Regions from separate parts of the Lysinibacillus sp. SGAir0095 genome, predicted to be linked through region 2. Evidence: a T-box and tRNA genes for the amino acid it is inferred to sense, from the RefSeq annotation. Region 2 holds a T-box; the other holds one or more tRNA genes.
What was found. The T-box of region 2 lies ahead of ileS (isoleucine--tRNA ligase). A T-box ahead of a tRNA ligase gene usually reads a tRNA of that ligase, here a tRNA-Ile.

Region 1 (11,956 bases), 1.8 Mb from region 2:
TACTCGATCAGGAAAAGTTTTTGCATATGATAAAGCAGTCCTTCCACCCATTGAATAACCAAGTAATATAACTTCATGAAGATTTAGCTGCTGAAAGATTTCATCCAATTGCAGAATTTGCTCTTCCATTGTATACGGTGCAATATCCTGCGGTGAATCAGTTTGACCATGTCCCATTAAGTCAATTGCAACAATACGATGATTCTTTATGGGTATTGCTACATTACACCAGGTTGCTACACTTCCTGTAAATCCATGAAGCATCACGATAGTTTGCTCTAAATGGTCATTCCAGATTCGAACATTTACATTTATCCCTCGAGCTTGAAGAATCATTGCTCCAACTCCTCATGAATACGTTGCCAAAGCTTTCGGTGACTAGTAACGTTTTCCTGACGATCCGTAAAAATTTCAATCAAGCGCAATGGATTGTTTTGTGGTTCTAATAATTTCTCAACCTCAGTAAAATCTTTAATCTGAACATATTCTATGTCATACATTTTGGCAACATCCGCAAAACGCAATGCAGTTGGCGTGCCAAAAAGGTCCTCATAGTATTCTTTAACGGTAGATTGTGCTAGATAAGAGAAAATCCCACCGCCATCGTTATTGAATACAATAATATTAAGTTTGCATTGCTGATAACGAGTCGTAATTAGTGCATTGACATCATGTAGAAAGGCCAGATCTCCAATCAGTAAATACATCTCCCGATTTTTTCTAGCCTGGCTAAAGCCAATTGCAGTAGACATTACACCATCAATCCCATTCGCACCTCGGTTAGCAAAAACCTGTATGTCCTTGTGAGTTGGCAATAAAAAAGTATCGATGTCACGAATCGGCATACTACTACTTACAAAAAGATCACTTTCGTTTGGTAAATTTTCGATTAGGTAACGAACTACTGCTCCCTCATCTTTTTCAAGTTGTGGATGGGAACTAATATGTTTAATGGCAAGCTCCTCACCTTTACGCCATTGCAACAAGTATTCATCGCTGCACATTGTATTATCGAGATTCATCTCACAAATCCACTCTCCGATGGCTGCATGGATAAAATGAGTTGAAACAGCTGCTGAATCCCGGAACATTGGATCTTCGTCAATCACAATATAATTAGTTGGCAGTGTTTCTGTTAAAAAGTTAGTTAAAAATTTCGAAACAGGCTGTGCTCCAAAGCGAATAACTGTATCAGCAAGAACCTGCTGTTTAAATGCCGTATTTTTTAATAGTGCATCATATGTAGAAATGATATACTGCTCACAATCCTCTGGTACATTTGTTCTTAAATTCGATAGGCTTTCAACTAAGACTGGCCACTTTAATTTCCGAATAAACGTCCACATATGCTGTAAGTCAGTACCAAGTGCAAGTTCCCCTACAATAATAAACCCTCTATTAGTTTGATTAACAATCGTTGTCATTACATCTTTTGCTTGTTCTGAAGGAGCTACATTTCCTACAAAGCTTTGTTGAAAAGTTTGTTCTGGCAGTTCCTCTTGAAAATCAATGAGTAAAGGCTCACGAAAAGGAACATTAAAATGTACGGGTCCAAATGGGGCCGTATTTGCTATATTCACACCTCGTGCTACATGACGCTCGACATAGGGCAATGTCATTTTCGCATCATCGGGAATCGGAAATTCAGCACTCCATTTTACTCGTTCACCGTACAGTGAGATTTGATTGATTGCCTGAGGGGCACCTACCTCACGTAATTCATGAGGCCGGTCCGCAGTAATGACGATTAAAGGTACACGCGCATACTTCGCCTCGACAATGGCAGGATAATAATTTGCAGCCGCAGTACCCGAAGTACAGAGAAGAACAACAGGTTTTGCTTTTGCTTTAGCTATACCAAGAGCAAAATAAGCTGCTGACCGCTCATCTACTTGTCTATAGATCGATAAATTCTTTGTTGACGCAAATGCATAGGCAAGCGGTGTCGATCTAGAACCTGGGCTAATCACAACATCCTCTACGCCATTTTGCATAAGTGAGGCAACTATTTTATATACGTAGTTCGTTATTATTTCACGTTCATTCATGTAACTGTCCTCCTAAAGCACGTAACATCGGACGGAACTTGACTAATGTCTCTTCATACTCTGAATTCGGCTCAGAATCAGCAACGATTCCGCCTCCAGCATATAAATAGGCTTTATTGTCTTTTAATGCAGCAGAGCGAATTGCTACTGCAAATTCACCATTTCCTTCTGCATCAATCCAACCAAGTGGTGCAGCATACAATCCTCGGTTCATGGTTTCGTTTTCACGAATAACGGTCATTGCTTCTTGACGAGGAACTCCTCCCAAAGCCGGTGTTGGATGAAGATATTTTACAAGCTGTAGGATCGTTGCGTCTGATGACAGTTTTCCTTCAACAGGTGTATATAAATGTTGGATATCTCTAATTTTTAAGAGCTTTGGTTTTTTTGGTACTGTATATTGCATACAGTTTTTTTCAAAAGTATTTGCTATCATTTCGACAACATATTGATGCTCTCCTAGATTTTTTGCATCATTTAATAAACTTTCTCCAAGTTGCTTATCTTCTTCTGCTGTTTTCCCTCGTTTAATGGAACCGGCTACACATGACGAGAAGGCTTGCCCATTTTCCACTTTTACTAATCGTTCAGGAGATGCCCCAAAGAAAAGAAGATCTTCATGCTCTAAACCAAATAAATAGCTTTCTGGTTGCTCATTCACTACATGTGATAAGACTTGTGGTGAGGATAGAGTATCCTGAAATTCTAGCTCTAATGACCTTGCTATGACAACTTTTTCTGCCCTCTTAGCCTGGATCAAACTTGTTACCGTTGAAATTGTTTGGAGATATTCCTCTTTATATGGCTCACGATAATTTGTCATTAATGGTTTACTATATGTTTTTAATTCTTTTACTTGTGCAGCATGAATGAGCTGATCCCGTTCTTTTCGAAGCTGCTCGAAATCCTCTAGACTATTTTCTTTATCCGTAATTAAATGAATACTGATATAAGCCTTATCATTACGTATCACTAGTTGATATGTAGCTACCGAAAAAAAGCTTTGTGGAAAGCCGTCCCACTCTCCTTTTTTGCCATTCTTCGGGTCAAAGGTAAACCCGCCAAATAGAATTGGTTGAGGTTCTTTTTCTTCTTTCACAATATTTTTTGTTAATTCTTTCCACTGTTTTTCTACTAAATCGAAACGGTCCTTGCCTTTATTATTTTCGATTATAAATGCATGGCCAAGACCGACTAATGTGAATGTTTTCTCACGATTTTGCCAAAAAAAGCGCTGTCCCTTATATTGCGATTCGCCAGCTGCAAAAAATGCCAAGGCTGATAATCTGCTTACTTCTATTGTTTCAATATAGAAGGATAATCTTGAATTAACTGTTTCCACTTCTACTTCAGTGGTATGCAACCACTTCTGATGCATCGAATTTCCCTCCATCAAAGGCAGTTTCTTGCCTAGAACTTTGGCTTATCTTAAAGCCATATTATTTGTGAAAACATCATTATTTCCACTTAAAATCAGAGTTATCACAATTTCTGCTTTTACTCCAAAACGCTCATGTGTATTGTTTTCGAATTTACGTTATCTATTCTATCATATCACTTTTTTTACATATACAATATTGATATTGTTTCCTCATTGATTTTTATCTGTAAGGCTTGAATAATTTTTCCAACCAAAAAAGCGAGAGAAATTACTCTCGCGCTAAGTTTAGTTTGTTTGCATATTTATTGAAACCTCTATTTGCCATTATGGAAACCTCTTCATAGGTGAAGGTTTTCAATAAGGCTTTAATTAAGTTTTCATACTCTTTTGCATTCGATAACTTATCCACTGAAAAATCCATTCCATCAAAATCAGATCCAAATCCAATATGTTGTACTCCAACTAGAGATGCAATAAGTTCGACATGCTTCACTAAGTTCTCGATGGATGTCTTTTCTTTTTCATTTTCGATAAACGGTGGATAAAATACGACATGCATTCTCCCACCATGTTTTATTAATTCTTTTATTTGGACATCTGTTAAGTTTCTCGGATGGTCACAAATGGCTCTTGCATTACTATGACTAGCAATAAGGTTTTTCGCTAATGGAAGTAATTCAAAAAAACCTTGCTCATTTAGATGAGACACGTCAATTATGATATTGCGTTTATTTAGCAACTGAACTACCTCTTTAGCTAAAGGTTTTAAACCCTTTGAAGGATCTTCTGAAGCGCCATAGGCAACACCATTTTCATGATTCCATGTTAAACCAACTAATTTCACTCCTGAATTTAAAATCTGCTCAAGTTTTAATAGATCTTCACCAATACAATCGCAACCCTCTAAACTTAAAATTGCTCCAATTTGCCCATCCTCAAGCTGATCTAATTGCGCCCACTCAGTTATATGCACCATTTCAGGCTCGCTTAAAACTTTTGTATGAAAAGCTTCAATTTGTCGAACTGCTGCTAAGAATTTTTCATTGTCAGGAAGATCAGAATGAACAAAGATTGCAAAAACTTGCACCTTAACATTTCCTGCTTTTAATTTCTCTAAGCTTGCACTTAATCTAGCATCATTTCGGAAATTCGCATTTTCGAGTCGCGATAATTTCTCCAATACATCACAATGCAAATCGATAATATTCATGTATCCCCCACCAATTCAATATAACTATATTGTATAGGAAATGGTGAGATAAATTCCATATTTCTCATTGAAAACTTTATCTTTATTGAAATTGATCTCGAATGGTTGATTCTTGATTATTTTGATGGATAACCTCTTGTGGTACATCCTGTGGACTATCAGATGATGGAAACTCTCCAGAACCATTTTCAAAATCGACCGCTTTTAATGCTTTATGTGAAAGCTCATTCATGATTTCCTCTTCAATCGGTCGTGTTTCCATATCGACTTTTTCTTGACTATGTTCTACACAAGTCAAGGTTGTTGGAACTGCTTCAAGACGTTCAAAGGAAATTTCCTTATGACATACTTTACATTCACCATAAGTTCCATTATTCATAGCTTCCAAAGCAGCTTCTATTTTATCTATACTTTCTTGTTTAAAATCATCCATGGCATATTCCGTTAGTTGTATCGTTAAGTCTGAAGCAACATCTCCTGGATGATTATCATAATTTGATAACTCCGTGCGTTCAATATCATCATGCGTTTCCAGACCTTCTTTTAAATCCTTCAGTTCTTCTAACAATGTATTTTTTAATTGTTGCATCTCGGATTGTTTCATGTTGTTGTCCTCCTTTTTCCTATAATTAAGGTTTCCTTTATTTAACTTTTTAAACATAGTAAAATTTGTACAACGTGTAAAAACACATATGATTTGCAACAAGATAATTATTAAAATTAAAGGTAATTGGTTTCTCGAATTGCTGTCGTTATTGAATGGTATTATTTGATTTTTATGTGCTTACATTGTGTTCATTCAATAAGATGTTGCGTCTCTTGTTGAGCACTACATTTCTCACTGCTAGAAATCCTGGTGGAGATACGTTTTCATTTGTTTCGTTCTTTGTCTTTTCTAGTGTTTCTATGGGGCCTTTTTTAAGTTCTTTATTATTTGTCTATGAGACCGTATCTATTGAACAACTCTTGATTATTTCTTATATAGTTGTCCATGCGATTGCTTCTATTGGACAACTCGAAACATTAGAAATTAAGGTTCTATGTCAAATGTTGGGGTGATGTGTTTTTGCACGTCACCCTATTAACCTAAATGAACACCGAATTCTTTATATAAATCATTCAATAAAATCTTTGCTTTAAAATGCTTAAAGCTCCTAAAACCATAAGCATTACGTTTCATTACCTTCGATTTATTATTAATTCCTTCTAAAAAACCATTTGAATAGCCAAAACTAAAACTATTTAAGATCTCTACTTGCCAATTCTTAAAGGTTTGAATGGCTTTTATAAATGCTGGGATATTTGCTTCTTCTACCTTACGGTAATAAGCTTCTAATCTATTCTTCACTTCTGCAATATCATTCGTCGTTTTTGCCCAATCAAACCATTTACAATAGGCTTCTTTTAGTTCATATGCTTGCTTTAATTCCTTTGACATTCCCGTGTAGCGATTTAAATACCATCGATTCTTTTCCGTTAACTTATCAAAGCGTTTATATAAGACATGACGCATTTTTTTGCACTTTTTTCGATCGTATGGATGCCAATCCTTCTGCACTTTACGACGCACCTCGTCTAGAGCCCAATAAATATAACGACAATAATGGAATCGATCGGCAATAATGATAGGACGATTTAAGGCTTTTTTAACAGCTGCTTTAAAGCTTGGATTCATATCCATTACGACGACTTCTACATCTGATCCATATGTCATTAGATAATCCTTAATCGTTTCTTTTCTACGATTCGGTAAAATATCAATTGGTTCGTGCGTTTCAGCGTTGGCAATGATTAGTTGATAGGTCCCCGCATCTGTATCTCCTTTATATTCATCAATCGCAATACATTTTGGTAAATGGACCCCTTCATTTAGCTGCTCTTTTACCACCTTTTTAAAGCGACGAATTACCGTCGAACTGGATGTTCCAAGGACTTCTGCTGCTTCTTTAAATGTCTTTGCCTTTACTGAACGGATTCCAACAACTTGATTCCATTCTTTTGAGTAACGTTGATACTTATCCACGAAAGGAGATTTTTCCGAGAAGCGTTTTCCGCACTCACATACATAACGTCGACGTTTATAGAAAAGGATGGTTAATCGTTCAAACCATTTTAAATGTTTAATTTTTTGAATTCGATAATCATGTATTTTAGAGGTCATTTTATTACAGTCTGGACACTGATGTTCTTTCTTCGGAATTGAAACGTAAAGAGCGATACGCTCCCCGATCTCTTCAATCTTATGAACAGTTACACCTTTTAATCCTGGGATATTTCTGTTAAAATTCATAATGCACGTATCACCTTTCATTGCTTGTTTCTCGACAATTCAAGTATATCGAAATCGGTGATTACGTGCTTTTTTTTATTTCAAATTGTAGTAAAACCCCAACAAATATTATAGAACCGAAATTAAAAGATATTCCCAAAAGTAATAAATTCATTTTCCGAATGTTTTGTAACGTAACTTCTATCAGGAAACAATTATATAAAAATCTATACAAAAAAGTCCTAAAGATTTGATAACAAACCTTTAGGACTTTTTTGTTATTAATTATGACCCGTACGGGATTCGAACCCGTGTTACCGCCGTGAAAGGGCGGTGTCTTAACCACTTGACCAACGGGCCAAAAAATATATGGCGGAGAAGGAGGGATTTGAACCCTCGCGCCGGTTGCCCGACCTACACCCTTAGCAGGGGCGCCTCTTCAGCCACTTGAGTACTTCCCCATATGGCTCCGAAGGTAGGACTCGAACCTACGACCGATCGGTTAACAGCCGATTGCTCTACCACTGAGCTACTTCGGAAAATTTTTATGGTGGGCCTAAATGGACTCGAACCATCGACCTCACGCTTATCAGGCGTGCGCTCTAACCAGCTGAGCTATAGGCCCCTATTGGAGCGGGTGATGAGAATCGAACTCACGACATCAGCTTGGAAGGCTGAGGTTTTACCATTAAACTACACCCGCATTATATGGTGGGTCGGGACGGAATCGAACCGCCGACACTTAGAGCTTCAATCTAATGCTCTACCAACTGAGCTACCGACCCATAATAATGGCGGTCCCGACCGGGATCGAACCGGCGATCTCCTGCGTGACAGGCAGGCATGTTAACCGCTACACCACGGGACCATTTGGTTGCGGGGACAGGATTTGAACCTGCGACCTTCGGGTTATGAGCCCGACGAGCTACCACTGCTCCACCCCGCGATAATATTATTCTAATTTTTAAAAATGGCGGAGGCAGTAGGATTTGAACCCACGCGCGGTTTAACCCGCCTGTCGGTTTTCAAGACCGATCCCTTCAGCCAGACTTGGGTATGCCTCCGTATATTTATATCTCCTATGGTGGACCTTGCAGGACTCGAACCTGCGACCGGACGGTTATGAGCCGTCTGCTCTAACCAACTGAGCTAAAGGTCCTTCAAGATGGCGGCAGAGGGGATCGAACCCCCGACCTCACGGGTATGAACCGTACGCTCTAGCCAGCTGAGCTACGCCGCCAGGATATATTTAAGTGTTTTGGTGGAGCCTAGCGGGATCGAACCGCTGACCTCCTGCGTGCAAGGCAGGCGCTCTCCCAGCTGAGCTAAGGCCCCATAATAAAATTTCACTATAGAGTTACATGGTCGGGAAGACAGGATTCGAACCTGCGACCCCTTGGTCCCAAACCAAGTGCTCTACCAAGCTGAGCTACTTCCCGTTTCGTTTAGAAATACGGGCTGATTAAAAGATGCCGAGGACCGGAATCGAACCGGTACGGTAGTCACCTACCGCAGGATTTTAAGTCCTGTGCGTCTGCCAGTTCCGCCACCCCGGCACAATTGGAGCGGAAGACGAGGTTCGAACTCGCGACCCCCACCTTGGCAAGGTGGTGTTCTACCACTGAACTACTTCCGCATGTGCAAAATAAATTATTCTGGCAATCTTTAAACTTAAATGGTGCGGGTGAAGGGAGTCGAACCCCCACGCCTTGCGGCGCTAGATCCTAAGTCTAGTGCGTCTGCCAATTCCGCCACACCCGCATTTAAGTAACAATAGAACTGGTGAGCCATGAAGGACTTGAACCTTCGACCCTCTGATTAAAAGTCAGATGCTCTACCACTGAGCTAATGGCTCTAAAAAATGGTGCCGGCGAAAGGAGTCGAACCCTCGACCTACTGATTACAAGTCAGTTGCTCTACCAACTGAGCTACACCGGCATTATATGGTGGAGGATGACGGGCTCGAACCGCCGACCCCCTGCTTGTAAGGCAGGTGCTCTCCCAGCTGAGCTAATCCTCCTGGGTAATATGCCTAGCGACGTCCTACTCTCACAGGGGGAATCCCCCAACTACCATCGGCGCTAAAGAGCTTAACTTCCGTGTTCGGTATGGGAACGGGTGTGACCTCTTTGCCATCATCACTAGACTATAAATGTTTTTACTTCAAATAGTAAAACTCTTTTATTTAAGACAAGATTTATAATAACATATTTATATATTATATCAAGTCTTTTTTCATAAAAAAATATATTTTTTATGACCCGTACGGGATTCGAACCCGTGTTACCGCCGTGAAAGGGCGGTGTCTTAACCACTTGACCAACGGGCCAAACATATATGGCGGAGAAGGAGGGATTTGAACCCTCGCGCCGGTTGCCCGACCTACACCCTTAGCAGGGGCGCCTCTTCAGCCACTTGAGTACTTCCCCATATGGCTCCGAAGGTAGGACTCGAACCTACGACCGATCGGTTAACAGCCGATTGCTCTACCACTGAGCTACTTCGGAAAATTTTTATGGTGGGCCTAAATGGACTCGAACCATCGACCTCACGCTTATCAGGCGTGCGCTCTAACCAGCTGAGCTATAGGCCCCTATTGGAGCGGGTGATGAGAATCGAACTCACGACATCAGCTTGGAAGGCTGAGGTTTTACCATTAAACTACACCCGCATTATATGGTGGGTCGGGACGGAATCGAACCGCCGACACTTAGAGCTTCAATCTAATGCTCTACCAACTGAGCTACCGACCCATAATAATGGCGGTCCCGACCGGGATCGAACCGGCGATCTCCTGCGTGACAGGCAGGCATGTTAACCGCTACACCACGGGACCATTTGGTTGCGGGGACAGGATTTGAACCTGCGACCTTCGGGTTATGAGCCCGACGAGCTACCACTGCTCCACCCCGCGATAATATTATTCTAATTTTTAAAAATGGCGGAGGCAGTAGGATTTGAACCCACGCGCGGTTTAACCCGCCTGTCGGTTTTCAAGACCGATCCCTTCAGCCAGACTTGGGTATGCCTCCGTATATTTATATCTCCTATGGTGGACCTTGCAGGACTCGAACCTGCGACCGGACGGTTATGAGCCGTCTGCTCTAACCAACTGAGCTAAAGGTCCTTCAAGATGGCGGCAGAGGGGATCGAACCCCCGACCTCACGGGTATGAACCGTACGCTCTAGCCAGCTGAGCTACGCCGCCGGGATATATTTAAGTGTTTTGGTGGAGCCTAGCGGGATCGAACCGCTGACCTCCTGCGTGCAAGGCAGGCGCTCTCCCAGCTGAGCTAAGGCCCCATAATAAAATTTCACTATAGAGTTACATGGTCGAGAAGACAGGATTCGAACCTGCGACCCCTTGGTCCCAAACCAAGTGCTCTACCAAGCTGAGCTACTTCTCGAAATATTGGCGCGCCCGGCAGGAGTCGAACCCACAACCTTCTGATCCGTAGTCAGACGCTCTATCCAATTGAGCTACGGGCGCATATATGAATGGTGCCGAGGACCGGAATCGAACCGGTACGGTAGTCACCTACCGCAGGATTTTAAGTCCTGTGCGTCTGCCAGTTCCGCCACCCCGGCACAATTGGAGCGGAAGACGAGGTTCGAACTCGCGACCCCCACCTTGGCAAGGTGGTGTTCTACCACTGAACTACTTCCGCATGTGCAAAATAAATTATTCTGGCAATCTTTAAACTTAAATGGTGCGGGTGAAGGGAGTCGAACCCCCACGCCTTGCGGCGCTAGATCCTAAGTCTAGTGCGTCTGCCAATTCCGCCACACCCGCATTTAAGTAACAATAAAACTGGTGAGCCATGAAGGACTTGAACCTTCGACCCTCTGATTAAAAGTCAGATGCTCTACCACTGAGCTAATGGCTCTAAAAATGGTGCCGGCGAAAGGAGTCGAACCCTCGACCTACTGATTACAAGTCAGTTGCTCTACCAACTGAGCTACACCGGCATTATATGGTGGAGGATGACGGGCTCGAACCGCCGACCCCCTGCTTGTAAGGCAGGTGCTCTCCCAGCTGAGCTAATCCTCCTGGGTAAATGAAAAGAACATTGTTCTCTCAAAACTGGATAAAGACATTAATTGCATTCAAGATTTGGTTAAGTCCTCGATCGATTAGTATTCGTCAGCTCCATGTGTCACCACACTTCCACCTCGAACCTATCTACCTCATCGTCTTTGAGGGATCTTACTTACTTGCGTAATGGGAAATCTCATCTTGAGGGGGGCTTCATGCTTAGATGCTTTCAGCACTTATCCCGTCCACACATAGCTACCCAGCGATGCCTTTGGCAAGACAACTGGTACACCAGCGGTGTGTCCATCCCGGTCCTCTCGTACTAAGGACAGCTCCTCTCAAATTTCCTACGCCCACGACGGATAGGGACCGAACTGTCTCACGACGTTCTGAACCCAGCTCGCGTACCGCTTTAATGGGCGAACAGCCCAACCCTTGGGACCGACTACAGCCCCAGGATGCGATGAGCCGACATCGAGGTGCCAAACCTCCCCGTCGATGTGGACTCTTGGGGGAGATAAGCCTGTTATCCCCGGGGTAGCTTTTATCCGTTGAGCGATGGCCCTTCCATGCGGAACCACCGGATCACTAAGCCCGTCTTTCGACCCTGCTCGACTTGTAGGTCTCGCAGTCAAGCTCCCTTGTGCCTTTACACTCTACGAATGATTTCCAACCATTCTGAGGGAACCTTTGGGCGCCTCCGTTACCTTTTAGGAGGCGACCGCCCCAGTCAAACTGTCCACCTGACACTGTCTCCTACCCGGCTTACGGGTATGGGTTAGAATTTCAATACAACCAGGGTAGTATCCCACCGTCGCCTCCCTCGAAGCTGGCGCTCCGAGTTCTCTGGCTCCTACCTATCCTGTACAAGTTGTACCAAAATTCAATATCAGGCTACAGTAAAGCTCCACGGGGTCTTTCCGTCCTGTCGCGGGTAACCTGCATCTTCACAGGTACTATAATTTCACCGAGTCTCTCGTTGAGACAGTGCCCAGATCGTTACGCCTTTCGT
Region 2 (11,956 bases):
ATGGCGGTGATGCCGTTTATATTATGGATCAATTAAGAGATGATGATGTGTCAGAAGAACAATGGGTTGCATATGTAAGTGTAAAAGAAAGTATGCAAAAGTTAGACGAAAGACAGCAAATGATACTATCAAAACGATTCTATTACGGCGAAACACAAACTGAAATTGCAAAATCACTCGGCATATCTCAAGCGCAAATTTCTCGATTAGAAAAAAATGCAATTGAGACAATGCAAAAAGACTATAAATTAGGATAAAACTAGCAGCGCACTTATAATTAAGTGCGTTTTTATTTGGAGTGAAAGTATGAAGACCCTACTATTCAAACTATCCTGAAGTAAACAAATTCTATGGCACACAAAAGGTTATTGCCATTCGAAATCTGCACAAAAAATATCTAGAAAACATATATGTAATTTTCCTTTCTATAAGTAAATATTTCTCCTTACCAAGCATAAGTGTTAATAAAGAGTAAAGTACCAAAACGTATACGAAAGGAGATTTGTGTGCGATTTTCTGATGTACAGCAGAAAGAAATTATTGAGGCTGGGAATGGACGTTTTATTGGATATATTGTTGACGCTGAAGTAGATGAAAAAACAGGAAATATACTTGCATTTTTAGTTTCTGAGCCAAAAAAATTTATGTCATTCATGCAAAATGACGAACAAGTGAGAAAAGTACCAATAAGTGATGTACTCGTAGTTGGAAAAGATGTCATTTTAGTAAGAGAAGTTACTTGAAGCAAGTAGCAATGCATTGAAATGTAGCATGTACATTGTTACAATGAAAGAAACTAATGATGTAAAGTTGGGTTTAAATTGGCAAAGATTACAGAAAACTTACAAATCATAAATGAAAAAATAGAACAAGCAAAATTTCGCTCCATTGCTAAACAAGAAGTTACAATAATAGCTGTTACAAAACAGGTTTCTACTGAAAGAGCTCTTGAAGCGGTGGAAGCTGGAATCATTCATCTCGGTGAAAATCGACCAGAAGGATTATTAACTAAAAAAAGCGAAATTAATAACCAAGCAAAATGGCATTATATTGGATCCTTACAAACAAGAAAAGTAAAGCAAGTAATAAATGAAATTGACTATCTCCATTCCTTAGATCGTTTCAGTTTAGCTGAAGAAATTAATAAAAGAGCACAAAAAACGATTAATTGTTTTGTGCAAGCAAATGTATCCGGAGAAGAATCAAAGCATGGGCTTACAAAAGATGAAGTCATTCCATTTATCGAGAGTATAGCCCAATTCGAAAATATTAGAATCGTGGGTTTGATGACAATGGCTCCTAATACAGAAGATGATCAAATAATCCGAAATGTATTTCGTGAATTAAAAAATCTACAACAGGAAGTTGTTAAGCTCAACTTACCGTTTGCACCTTGTGAAGAGCTTTCAATGGGGATGTCAAATGACTTCGAGATAGCAGTAGAAGAGGGTGCAACTTATGTAAGAATTGGAACAGCTCTTGTTGGATAGAAAAGAGGGATACTAGATGAGCATGAAAAATAAAATCAAAAATTTCTTTTACCTAGAAGAAGATGAAGAGACTGTCGAAGTTCAGGCCCAAAGTCCAGTGAATCTTCCAAAAGAGCAACCGTTAGCAAAGTCACGTACTAAAAAGGAAAGAAAAGTTGTGGACGTTGAATCTCCTGCGGCACAACCACCTCGTAATGTTGTAAGCTTACAAGCTGCAAATTCGTTGAAGAATTCTAAAGTTGTAATTGTTGAGCCGCGTGTCTATGCTGAAGCCCAGGATATTTCTGAGCATTTAAAAAGTAAACGAGCTATCATTGTAAATTTACAACGAATTGATCGTGAAGCAGGAATTCGAATTATCGATTTCTTAAGTGGAACAGTTTATGCTTTAGGCGGAGATATTCAAAGAATAGGTACTGATATATTTTTATGTACGCCAGAAAATGTAGAGGTATCCGGTGAAATCTCTAACTATTTTTCTGAGGAATACTAGCTTCATTCCTTATCAGCAGGAATGAAGTTACCCTCTGGATTTTAAGTACATAGAGAACAATCAACATAGCTTGGGTAAAGGTTTACTCCTGGCAATTAAGGGGAATTTAATTTAGAGAGGGTTATCAATTTATATGTTAGTATCAATCTTAAATATTATTTCAATTGCATTTTCGATCTATTCGTTTATGCTAATCATTTATATTCTAATGTCTTGGGTTCCAGCTGCTCAGCAATCCGGATTTGGCCGTTTATTAGGAAAATTATGTGAGCCATATTTAGGCTTCTTTAGAAAATTTATTCCACCTATTGGGATGATTGATTTTTCTCCAATTATCGGAATTTTGCTATTAAGCTTTATTGAGCGAGGCGTAAAAATCGTACTTCTTAATATCTTTAACATGGTTGCATAGGACATGCCCCTACGAACAAGTGGGGGTTTTTTTAATACTTATGAGAGTACTGAAAGAATAATTGTTAAATACAAGAGCCTATGCATGCTACACAATAGAAAAAACAAGTTACTCCAAATATAAATTTTAGAAAAATTTTTAATTCCCCCACAAAACGCGTGAATATAGGAATATTAAAATACAATTGTTATTAAAAGTGAGGATTGGCGAGGATGGAGCATTTAATCCAGCATTTTAGGAAAGATGAGCAAACTTTTATAGAAAAGGTCATTGGCTGGCAAAGGGAAGTAGAAGATCGTTTTGCGCCAAAGCTTACGGATTTTCTCGACCCACGGGAACGTTTTATTGTTTTATCCATTATCGGTCAGCAAAATGGTCTGCATGTAAGAACCTTTGGGGGATTTCCAGATGCTGAACGTCAAAGGCTTTTTATTTGCCCGAATTACTTTGAACCAATCTCTGAGGATTTCCAGATCGCTTTTTTCTCTGTGAACTATCCAACTAAATTTGTTCAGCTAAAACACCCGGATGTTTTAGGAGCTTTGTTATCTCTCGGTATTGAACGCAGTAAATTTGGGGATATTCGTATAGAAACAGACACGATTCAATTTGCCGTTGTAGGGGAAGTGCAAGATTATATACTAGCCAACCTAACTTCGATTGGGAAATCGAAAGTAAAGCTTGAACATGTGAGAGCTACAGATCAATTAATCACGTTAGCTGAAGAATGGTTTGAAAAATCATATACCGTTTCTTCGATGAGGTTAGATGTGATTTTAGCAACAGTGGTGAATCTATCTAGGCAAAAATCCCAAAGTTTAATCAAAGCTGGAAAAGTCAAAGTGAATTGGTCCGTTAGAGAAGATACTTCTTTTGAAGTACAAGAAGGCGATGTAATCTCTGCTAGAGGTTATGGTAGAATAAAAGTCATGATGACTGAAGGTAGAACAAAAAAGGATAAAATCCGACTACAAGTAGGACGATTAGAGCAAAAATAGTAGTTTCAGGTGAAAATTTACGAAAATTTGATGTCAAGTGACGAGACGAGCTGTATAATAGAGTAAGATATTTCAAATGAAAAGGAGTGTTGACCATGCCATTATCACCTCTTGATATACATAATAAAGAATTTACTAGAGGCTTCCGCGGCTATGCAGAAGACGAGGTAAACGAATTTCTTGATCAAATCATTAAAGATTATGAAATTATTCTTCGTGAGAAAAAAGAGTTAGAAGAGAAGATAAAAACAATGACCGAACAAATGAGTCATTATAATACATTGGAAGAAACGTTGCAAAAATCGATCGTTGTTGCTCAAGAAGCTGCAGAAGAAGTTCGTCGCAATTCCCAGAAAGAATCGAAACTTATTATTAAAGAGGCAGAGAAAAATGCTGACCGCATCGTGAATGAAGCATTAGGGAAAGCTCGTAAAATTGCAATTGAAATTGATGAGTTGAAAAAGCAGTCCAAAGTATTCCGCAATCGTTTTAAAATGTTGGTGGAGGCTCAATTGGACCTCTTAAGTACGGATGACTGGGATCATCTAATGGAATATGACGTTGGACTTACCGATATTCAAAAACATGCAAGAAAAGAAACAGATGAGATCGAAATAACAAGTGAAGAGTTAAATAAACTTTTATAAAATTTGATTTACTTGACGAAAATTGGTTGGTTCCATATACTGATAATCGAGAATTAAAAAAAACTTATAAATATGCGGTGACGGAGACAGTATTTTTTGAAGTGGTCAAAAGCGATTCGAGGATGGTGAGAGCTCGAACTAATCCTTCATTAAAGAAAATCACTCCTGAGCAAAATCATTGAAATTAGAACACCAGGTGTGTTTATAGAAGTAAGTGATTTCGTATACACTTGCGTTAAAGTGTCTAAGAGGTAATCTGATTGTAGAATTGGATTACAAATTAGGGTGGTACCACGAGTTATAGCTTCTCGTCCCTTTAGTGGGGATGAGAGGCTTTTTTATTTAATTAAATATAAACTTTAGGAGGACTTAAAATGGTCGAGTACAAAGATACGTTATTAATGCCAAAGACGGATTTCCCAATGCGCGGAAATTTACCAGCAAACGAACCAAAAATGCAAGAAAAATGGAATGAAATGGACATTTACGCAAAAGTTTTAGAGCGTACACAAGACCGTCCGCATTTCGTATTACACGATGGCCCTCCATATGCCAACGGAGATATTCACATCGGTCATGCGTTAAACAAAGTCCTTAAAGATATGATTAACCGTCATCGTTCAATGACTGGTTACCACGTACCGTATGTACCAGGTTGGGATACGCACGGTTTACCAATTGAGCAGGCCCTTACAAACAAAGGTGTAAAACGTAAAGAAATGACTGTAGCGGAGTTCCGCGAGCTATGTGAGAAATATGCATATGAGCAAGTTGAAAATCAAAAATCTCAATTCAGCCGTTTAGGAGTTCGTGGAGACTGGGAAAATCCATATATCACACTTAAACCTGAATTTGAATCACGTCAAATTGAAGTATTCGGTAAAATGGCTGAAAAAGGCTATATCTATAAAGGTCTAAAACCAGTTTATTGGTCTCCTTCTTCAGAATCAGCTCTTGCAGAAGCAGAAATAGAATATCAAGATATTAAATCTCCTTCAATTTATGTAAGCTTCGGTATTAAGGATGCAAAGGGCGTTGTTCCTGAAGATGCAAAATTCATCATCTGGACAACGACACCATGGACAATTCCTGCAAACTTAGGGATTTCTTTAAATCCTGAAATTACTTATGCAGTAGTGGCTGTAAATGATAACAAATTTATCATTGCAAAGGATTTATTAGAAACAGTTTCTCAAACACTTGAATGGGAAAATGCGGAAGTTGTTCAAGAAGTTAAAGGACAAGAGCTTGAATACGTAGTTGCGAAACACCCATTATACGACCGCGATTCATTAATTATGGTTGGTGATCACGTTACGACTGATGCTGGTACAGGATGTGTTCATACGGCTCCTGGTCATGGTGAAGACGACTTCCAGGTTAGTAAGCGATACGGTCTAGAAATATTAAGCCCAATCAATGACCAAGGCTGCTATACGAATGAAGCACCTGGATTCGAAGGTTTGTTCTATGATGATGCAAACAAAGTGGTAACTGAAAAGTTAAAAGAAGCTGGCGCTTTAGAAAAGCTATCCTTCTTCTCTCACTCGTACCCACATGACTGGCGTACGAAAAAACCAGTAATTTATCGTGCTACACCACAATGGTTCTGTTCTGTAGAAGCATTCCGTGATGAGCTATTAAAAGCGGTTGAAGATACAACATTCACGCCAGCTTGGGGTGAAACTCGACTTTATAATATGATTCGTGACCGTGGAGACTGGTGTATTTCACGTCAACGTGCGTGGGGAGTACCAATTCCAGTATTCTACACTGAAAATGGTGAAGAAATTATTACACCTGAAACGATTGCCCATGTGTCAAAGTTATTCCGTGAACACGGGTCAAATATCTGGTTCCAGTGGGAAGCAAAAGAATTACTTCCAGAAGGATTTACTCATCCAGGAAGTCCAAACGGGAAGTTCTCCAAAGAAAATGACATCATGGACGTATGGTTCGATTCTGGTTCATCTCACCAAGGTGTACTTGTAGAGCGTGGTATGAAATATCCAGCTGACCTTTATTTAGAGGGATCTGACCAACACCGTGGATGGTTTAACTCATCATTAATTACATCTGTAGCAATTAATGGCTATGCACCATATAAAGGACTTTTAACACACGGTTTCGTATTGGATGGCGATGGCCGCAAAATGAGTAAATCTTTAGGAAATGTTATCATTCCTGAAAAAGTTATGAATCAATATGGGGCTGATATCCTTCGTTTATGGGTTGCTTCAGTGGACTACACTGGGGACGTTCGTATCTCAATGGATATGTTAAAACAAATTTCGGAAGTATATCGTAAAATCCGTAACACACTTCGTTTCTTGCATGGAAACGTGTCTGATTTTAATCCTAAAACGGACCGCGTAGCTTACGATGATCTACGTGAAATGGATCAATACATGTATATGCGCGTACAGGATGTATTGAAAGCGGTTCGTTCTGCGTATGATCGTTATGAATTTGCTTCTGTATACCATACAATTAATAACTTTGTTGCAGTAGAATTATCTGCATTCTATTTAGATGTAGCAAAAGATGTTGTGTACATTGAAGGAAAAGATAATCAAGATCGTCGTGCAATGCAAACGGTGATGTATGATACTCTCCAAACTTTATTAAAAGTGCTAACACCAATCTTGCCACACACAACTGATGAGTTATGGTCTTACTTAAACGAAGAGGAAGTATCAGTTCAATTGACAGACTTCCCGGAAGTTGACGAGCATAGCAATTTCCCAGAGCTTCGTACAAAATGGGAAAAAGTAATTGTCGTGCGTGACGAAGTATTAAAAGCACTTGAAGAAGCTCGTAATGCGAAAACAATCGGAAAGTCATTGGAAGCAAAGCTTACAATCTTTGCAAATGAAGAGGTTACAGCACTATTAAATGATCCAGCGGTTAATTTTGCACAAAGCTGCATCATTTCTCAGCTTGAAGTGGTGACAGGTAAAGAAAGTGCACCTGAAAATGCTCTTGTATTAGAAAAAACTTCTATTATTGTTGAAAAAGCAGACGGAGAAAAATGTGAACGCTGCTGGTCTTATTCTGAAACTGTAGGTCAAAACGAAGCACACTCTACATTATGTAGTCGATGTGCAGATGTAGTTGAAAAATACTACGTTTAAATAGTAATTTTTTAAGTTAACGAATATCTTCGTGAAATTTGCGTAAATATTGGGGAAACTGGCGGATAAATCACTGCACTACACACATATATACAAGTCCAATTTCTAAGCCTAATACGACGCAGATAAATAACCGCTCTCGTTTTCGGGGGGCGGTTGTTTTTTCACTGAAAAAAACGGTTCTATAATATTTGTTGGGGTTTTACTACAATTTGAAATAAAAAAAAGCACGTAATCACCGATTTCGATATACTTGAATTGTCGAGAAACAAGCAATGAAAGGTGATACGTGCATTATGAATTTTAACAGAAATATCCCAGGATTAAAAGGTGTAACTGTTCATAAGATTGAAGAGATCGGGGAGCGTATCGCTCTTTACGTTTCAATTCCGAAGAAAGAACATCAGTGTCCAGACTGTAATAAAATGACCTCTAAAATACATGATTATCGAATTCAAAAAATTAAACATTTAAAATGGTTTGAACGATTAACCATCCTTTTCTATAAACGTCGACGTTATGTATGTGAGTGCGGAAAACGCTTCTCGGAAAAATCTCCTTTCGTGGATAAGTATCAACGTTACTCAAAAGAATGGAATCAAGTTGTTGGAATCCGTTCAGTAAAGGCAAAGACATTTAAAGAAGCAGCAGAAGTCCTTGGAACATCCAGTTCGACGGTAATTCGTCGCTTTAAAAAGGTGGTAAAAGAGCAGCTAAATGAAGGGGTCCATTTACCAAAATGTATTGCGATTGATGAATATAAAGGAGATACAGATGCGGGGACCTATCAACTAATCATTGCCAACGCTGAAACGCACGAACCAATTGATATTTTACCGAATCGTAGAAAAGAAACGATTAAGGATTATCTAATGACATATGGATCAGATGTAGAAGTCGTCGTAATGGATATGAATCCAAGCTTTAAAGCAGCTGTTAAAAAAGCCTTAAATCGTCCTATCATTATTGCCGATCGATTCCATTATTGTCGTTATATTTATTGGGCTCTAGACGAGGTGCGTCGTAAAGTGCAGAAGGATTGGCATCCATACGATCGAAAAAAGTGCAAAAAAATGCGTCATGTCTTATATAAACGCTTTGATAAGTTAACGGAAAAGAATCGATGGTATTTAAATCGCTACACGGGAATGTCAAAGGAATTAAAGCAAGCATATGAACTAAAAGAAGCCTATTGTAAATGGTTTGATTGGGCAAAAACGACGAATGATATTGCAGAAGTGAAGAATAGATTAGAAGCTTATTACCGTAAGGTAGAAGAAGCAAATATCCCAGCATTTATAAAAGCCATTCAAACCTTTAAGAATTGGCAAGTAGAGATCTTAAATAGTTTTAGTTTTGGCTATTCAAATGGTTTTTTAGAAGGAATTAATAATAAATCGAAGGTAATGAAACGTAATGCTTATGGTTTTAGGAGCTTTAAGCATTTTAAAGCAAAGATTTTATTGAATGATTTATATAAAGAATTCGGTGTTCATTTAGGTTAATAGGGTGACGTGCAAAAACACATCACCCCAACATTTGACATAGAACCAAAAAAACAATAGAATTCCGTTAGTGTTTAGTTCTTCTACCAGAACGTTCCATGTTAGGATAGAAGTAATGGATAAAACTTTAGTTTTTGCCGTCTGATTAGCTTATAGCAAAAAATAGTGAAGATTATTGGCAAATGGGGGAATACTGTGTATAAATACTATGGTATCGCTGCAATCGTTTTAATATTAGATCAGTGGACGAAATGGTTAGTTGTTAAAAATATGGAGCTTGGAGATCGAATCGTTATTTGGGATCCTTGGTTTGGCCTACTATCTCATCGCAATCGTGGTGCTGCATGGGGGATGTTAGAAGGGCAAATGTGGATTTTTACCATTGTAACGTTAATCGTTATTGCCGGTATCATCTATTACTTCCATAAAGAAGCAAAAGGAAAGCCGGCTTTTGGAATCAGCTTAATGATTTTACTTGGTGGTGCTTTAGGTAATTTTATCGACCGAATTTTTAGAGGAGAAGTTGTCGATTTTGCAGATGTACTAATTCCGATTATAAATTATGACTTCCCAATTTTTAATATTGCTGATGCAGCTTTAACGATTTCAGTTATCATGCTTATTTTAGTAATGCTTAGAGAAGAACGGAATGAAAAGAAAAAGGTGAAATAATGACAGTAGTCACAATAACAATTGAACAAGAAAATGCAGGAGAGCGTATAGACAAAGCACTTTCGGCAATACAAGAAGAGTGGTCAAGATCTCAAATTGCAGCTTGGATAACAGATGGAGTTGTCAAAGTAAATGGTGAAAATGTTAAAGCAAAATACAAAGTCAAATTAGGCGACGTCATCGAGGTAGATGTTCCAGAACCTGAAAATTTAGAAGTAATTCCAGAGGATTTGGACCTGGAAATTATCTATGAGGACAAAGACGTTCTTGTAGTAAATAAACCAAAGGGAATGGTTGTTCATCCTGCACCTGGTCACTTAACAGGAACTTTAGTAAATGGCTTGATGCATCATTGTCAGGATTTATCTGGGATTAACGGTATCTTAAGACCTGGAATCGTGCACCGAATTGATAAAGATACATCTGGACTGTTAATGGTTGCAAAAAATGATCATGCGCACCATTCACTTGTCGATCAACTTGTGAATAAAACAGTTACTCGTAAATATACGGCTCTAGTTCACGGACATATTGCTCATGACAAAGGAACAATTGATGCACCTATTGGACGTGATCCGAAAGACCGTCAAAAGCAAGCAGTCGTTGATAATGGAAAACATGCAGTAACTCACTTTAGTGTTATGGAGCGACTTGGCAATTATACACTTGTAGAATGTCGTCTCGAAACAGGACGCACTCACCAAATTCGTGTTCATATGAACTATATTGGTTACCCGCTTGTAGGGGATCCAAAATATGGTCCGAAGAAAACAATCGAATTTGGTGGCCAAGTATTGCATGCCGGCGTTTTAGGATTTGTACATCCTGCATCCGGAGAATATCTTGAGTTTGAAGTTCCGCTACCTGAGGATTATGTGGCATTATTAGAACAATTAAGAAATGAAGCTTAAGTAATTTTCTATTCAGATTGGAATTAGCGAAGATTCTCTCAACACCTCGACAGATTTTGGTCGAGGTGTTTTTTCAATAATTTTTAAAATAAGGTTGACGAAAAATTTTATACAGTCTATACTAACAACAGTGAATATCCTACAGAGATGGGAACACTAAAAACAAAATCGAATATATTCACCTTTAATGGCAGTCCAGAGAGGCTGAGAAGGTACTTGTAGAAATGTTATGGAATGATTATGCACTTTTCACGAATGGGGAATAGTTTTTAGACTATTAACTCAAAATAGTAGTGAAAAGATGGCATCACTATATGCGTATAGTGCAAAAATTGTCCAAACATGTTATTTCGACACGTATATCAAACCTCTTAAAGCCAAAACTTTAAGAGGTTTTTATTTTGTGAAAAAACTACATCCCTCTTATGACTGTTTCGAGACTAGCAAATCCAAATTAGGAAGGAGGAAAAATGATGGGACAAATAACAGAACTTTTAGATGGCCCTTCAATGAATCGTGCTTTAACAAGAATTGCCCATGAAATCATCGAGAAAAACAAAGGAATCGACGAATGTATTCTAGTAGGGATTAAAACACGTGGTGCTTTCTTAGCTAGAAGATTAGCAGAAAAAATCGAGAAAATTGAAGGCAAACCAATCCGTACTGGAGAATTGGACATCACTTTATATCGAGATGATCTTTCTACAAAAAACGCAAACGGTGAAGCATTAGTACAGCAAGTGGATATTGATTATGTAGTAACGAATCAAAAAATTATCCTAGTAGACGATGTTTTATATACTGGGCGTACGGTACGAGCAGGTTTAGATGCGGTAATGGATTTAGGCCGCCCATCACATATTCAACTAGCAGTACTGGTAGATAGAGGACATCGCGAATTGCCGATTCGGGCGGATTACGTTGGAAAAAACATTCCAACTTCCGGTGCTGAGAAAATCGTTGTTCGTTTAACAGAAGTCGATCAAGAAGATAACGTAACACTCCATAAATTAGATTAACAGATAAAAGAGGGAAAAGATCATGTCAAAAGCGGTTTTAGACATCCATGATAAGCCTACAGCAGGCCAGCTCATTACATTAAGTTTTCAGCATATGTTTGCAATGTTTGGTTCCACAATTTTAGTTCCTCAGTTAGTAGGATTAAGTCCTGCAATCGCACTACTAACAAGTGGGATTGCAACAATCATCTTTTTACTAATTACACAATTTAAAGTACCAGCTTATCTAGGTTCATCCTTTGCCTTTATTGCACCGATCCTAATTGCTGCTGGCGGATTAGATGAAAATGGAGCAAGCGTGAATCCAGGAAACGCAATGATAGGCGCAATGGCAGTCGGACTTGTCTATGGAATAGTGTCCTTATTAATTTGGAAAACAGGTTATAAATGGTTAATGCGCTTGTTGCCACCAATCGTAGTAGCACCGGTAATCATCGTAATTGGACTTGGATTAGCTGGAACTGCGGTAGATATGGCGATGAACGTAAATGGAGAATATAGCTTCAAACATTTTACAGCAGCATTAGTTACTCTGTTTGCAGCAATCATTTTTAATGTTTATTTCAAAAACATCTTGAGTACAATGCCAATTCTATTAGGGTTAATCGTAGGGTACATTTACTCCGCATTCATCGGTATTGTGGATTTTACTCCGGTCACTCAAGCAAAAATGTT

Region 1: it has a tRNA-Ile gene. The T-box ahead of ileS (isoleucine--tRNA ligase) is inferred to sense a tRNA for this amino acid. The anticodon was not compared.

The regions. Positions count from the first base shown of each region.
Region 1 covers NZ_CP028083.1:2,954,979-2,966,934, forward strand. The annotation lists gene menH (2-succinyl-6-hydroxy-2,4-cyclohexadiene-1-carboxylate synthase) at 1-336, opposite strand, end outside; gene menD (2-succinyl-5-enolpyruvyl-6-hydroxy-3-cyclohexene-1-carboxylic-acid synthase) at 333-2,048, opposite strand; gene C1N55_RS14555 (isochorismate synthase) at 2,041-3,426, opposite strand; gene C1N55_RS14560 (dipeptidase) at 3,698-4,639, opposite strand; gene C1N55_RS14565 (TraR/DksA C4-type zinc finger protein) at 4,722-5,243, opposite strand; gene C1N55_RS14570 (ISL3 family transposase) at 5,721-6,929, opposite strand; tRNA gene C1N55_RS14575 (tRNA-Glu) at 7,197-7,268, opposite strand; tRNA gene C1N55_RS14580 (tRNA-Ser) at 7,279-7,369, opposite strand; tRNA gene C1N55_RS14585 (tRNA-Asn) at 7,373-7,447, opposite strand; tRNA gene C1N55_RS14590 (tRNA-Ile) at 7,457-7,533, opposite strand; tRNA gene C1N55_RS14595 (tRNA-Gly) at 7,538-7,611, opposite strand; tRNA gene C1N55_RS14600 (tRNA-Phe) at 7,618-7,693, opposite strand; tRNA gene C1N55_RS14605 (tRNA-Asp) at 7,701-7,776, opposite strand; tRNA gene C1N55_RS14610 (tRNA-Met) at 7,780-7,854, opposite strand; tRNA gene C1N55_RS14615 (tRNA-Ser) at 7,880-7,972, opposite strand; tRNA gene C1N55_RS14620 (tRNA-Ile) at 7,991-8,067, opposite strand; tRNA gene C1N55_RS14625 (tRNA-Met) at 8,075-8,148, opposite strand; tRNA gene C1N55_RS14630 (tRNA-Ala) at 8,168-8,243, opposite strand; tRNA gene C1N55_RS14635 (tRNA-Pro) at 8,271-8,347, opposite strand; tRNA gene C1N55_RS14640 (tRNA-Leu) at 8,379-8,464, opposite strand; tRNA gene C1N55_RS14645 (tRNA-Gly) at 8,470-8,544, opposite strand; tRNA gene C1N55_RS14650 (tRNA-Leu) at 8,585-8,669, opposite strand; tRNA gene C1N55_RS14655 (tRNA-Lys) at 8,689-8,763, opposite strand; tRNA gene C1N55_RS14660 (tRNA-Thr) at 8,771-8,846, opposite strand; tRNA gene C1N55_RS14665 (tRNA-Val) at 8,853-8,928, opposite strand; rRNA gene rrf (5S ribosomal RNA) at 8,939-9,054, opposite strand; tRNA gene C1N55_RS14675 (tRNA-Glu) at 9,166-9,237, opposite strand; tRNA gene C1N55_RS14680 (tRNA-Ser) at 9,247-9,337, opposite strand; tRNA gene C1N55_RS14685 (tRNA-Asn) at 9,341-9,415, opposite strand; tRNA gene C1N55_RS14690 (tRNA-Ile) at 9,425-9,501, opposite strand; tRNA gene C1N55_RS14695 (tRNA-Gly) at 9,506-9,579, opposite strand; tRNA gene C1N55_RS14700 (tRNA-Phe) at 9,586-9,661, opposite strand; tRNA gene C1N55_RS14705 (tRNA-Asp) at 9,669-9,744, opposite strand; tRNA gene C1N55_RS14710 (tRNA-Met) at 9,748-9,822, opposite strand; tRNA gene C1N55_RS14715 (tRNA-Ser) at 9,848-9,940, opposite strand; tRNA gene C1N55_RS14720 (tRNA-Ile) at 9,959-10,035, opposite strand; tRNA gene C1N55_RS14725 (tRNA-Met) at 10,043-10,116, opposite strand; tRNA gene C1N55_RS14730 (tRNA-Ala) at 10,136-10,211, opposite strand; tRNA gene C1N55_RS14735 (tRNA-Pro) at 10,239-10,315, opposite strand; tRNA gene C1N55_RS14740 (tRNA-Arg) at 10,322-10,398, opposite strand; tRNA gene C1N55_RS14745 (tRNA-Leu) at 10,408-10,496, opposite strand; tRNA gene C1N55_RS14750 (tRNA-Gly) at 10,502-10,576, opposite strand; tRNA gene C1N55_RS14755 (tRNA-Leu) at 10,617-10,701, opposite strand; tRNA gene C1N55_RS14760 (tRNA-Lys) at 10,721-10,795, opposite strand; tRNA gene C1N55_RS14765 (tRNA-Thr) at 10,802-10,877, opposite strand; tRNA gene C1N55_RS14770 (tRNA-Val) at 10,884-10,959, opposite strand; rRNA gene C1N55_RS14775 (23S ribosomal RNA) at 11,023-11,956, opposite strand, start outside.
Region 2 covers NZ_CP028083.1:1,178,543-1,190,498, forward strand. The annotation lists gene sigG (RNA polymerase sporulation sigma factor SigG) at 1-257, shown strand, start outside; gene C1N55_RS05805 (PRC-barrel domain-containing protein) at 507-743, shown strand; gene C1N55_RS05810 (YggS family pyridoxal phosphate-dependent enzyme) at 822-1,490, shown strand; gene C1N55_RS05815 (cell division protein SepF) at 1,507-1,983, shown strand; gene C1N55_RS05820 (YggT family protein) at 2,117-2,395, shown strand; gene C1N55_RS05825 (YlmH family RNA-binding protein) at 2,608-3,393, shown strand; gene C1N55_RS05830 (DivIVA domain-containing protein) at 3,489-4,040, shown strand; T-box leader at 4,109-4,359, shown strand; gene ileS (isoleucine--tRNA ligase) at 4,415-7,174, shown strand; gene C1N55_RS05840 (ISL3 family transposase) at 7,471-8,679, shown strand; gene lspA (signal peptidase II) at 8,875-9,351, shown strand; gene C1N55_RS05850 (RluA family pseudouridine synthase) at 9,351-10,262, shown strand; gene pyrR (bifunctional pyr operon transcriptional regulator/uracil phosphoribosyltransferase PyrR) at 10,736-11,281, shown strand; gene C1N55_RS05860 (solute carrier family 23 protein) at 11,304-11,956, shown strand, end outside.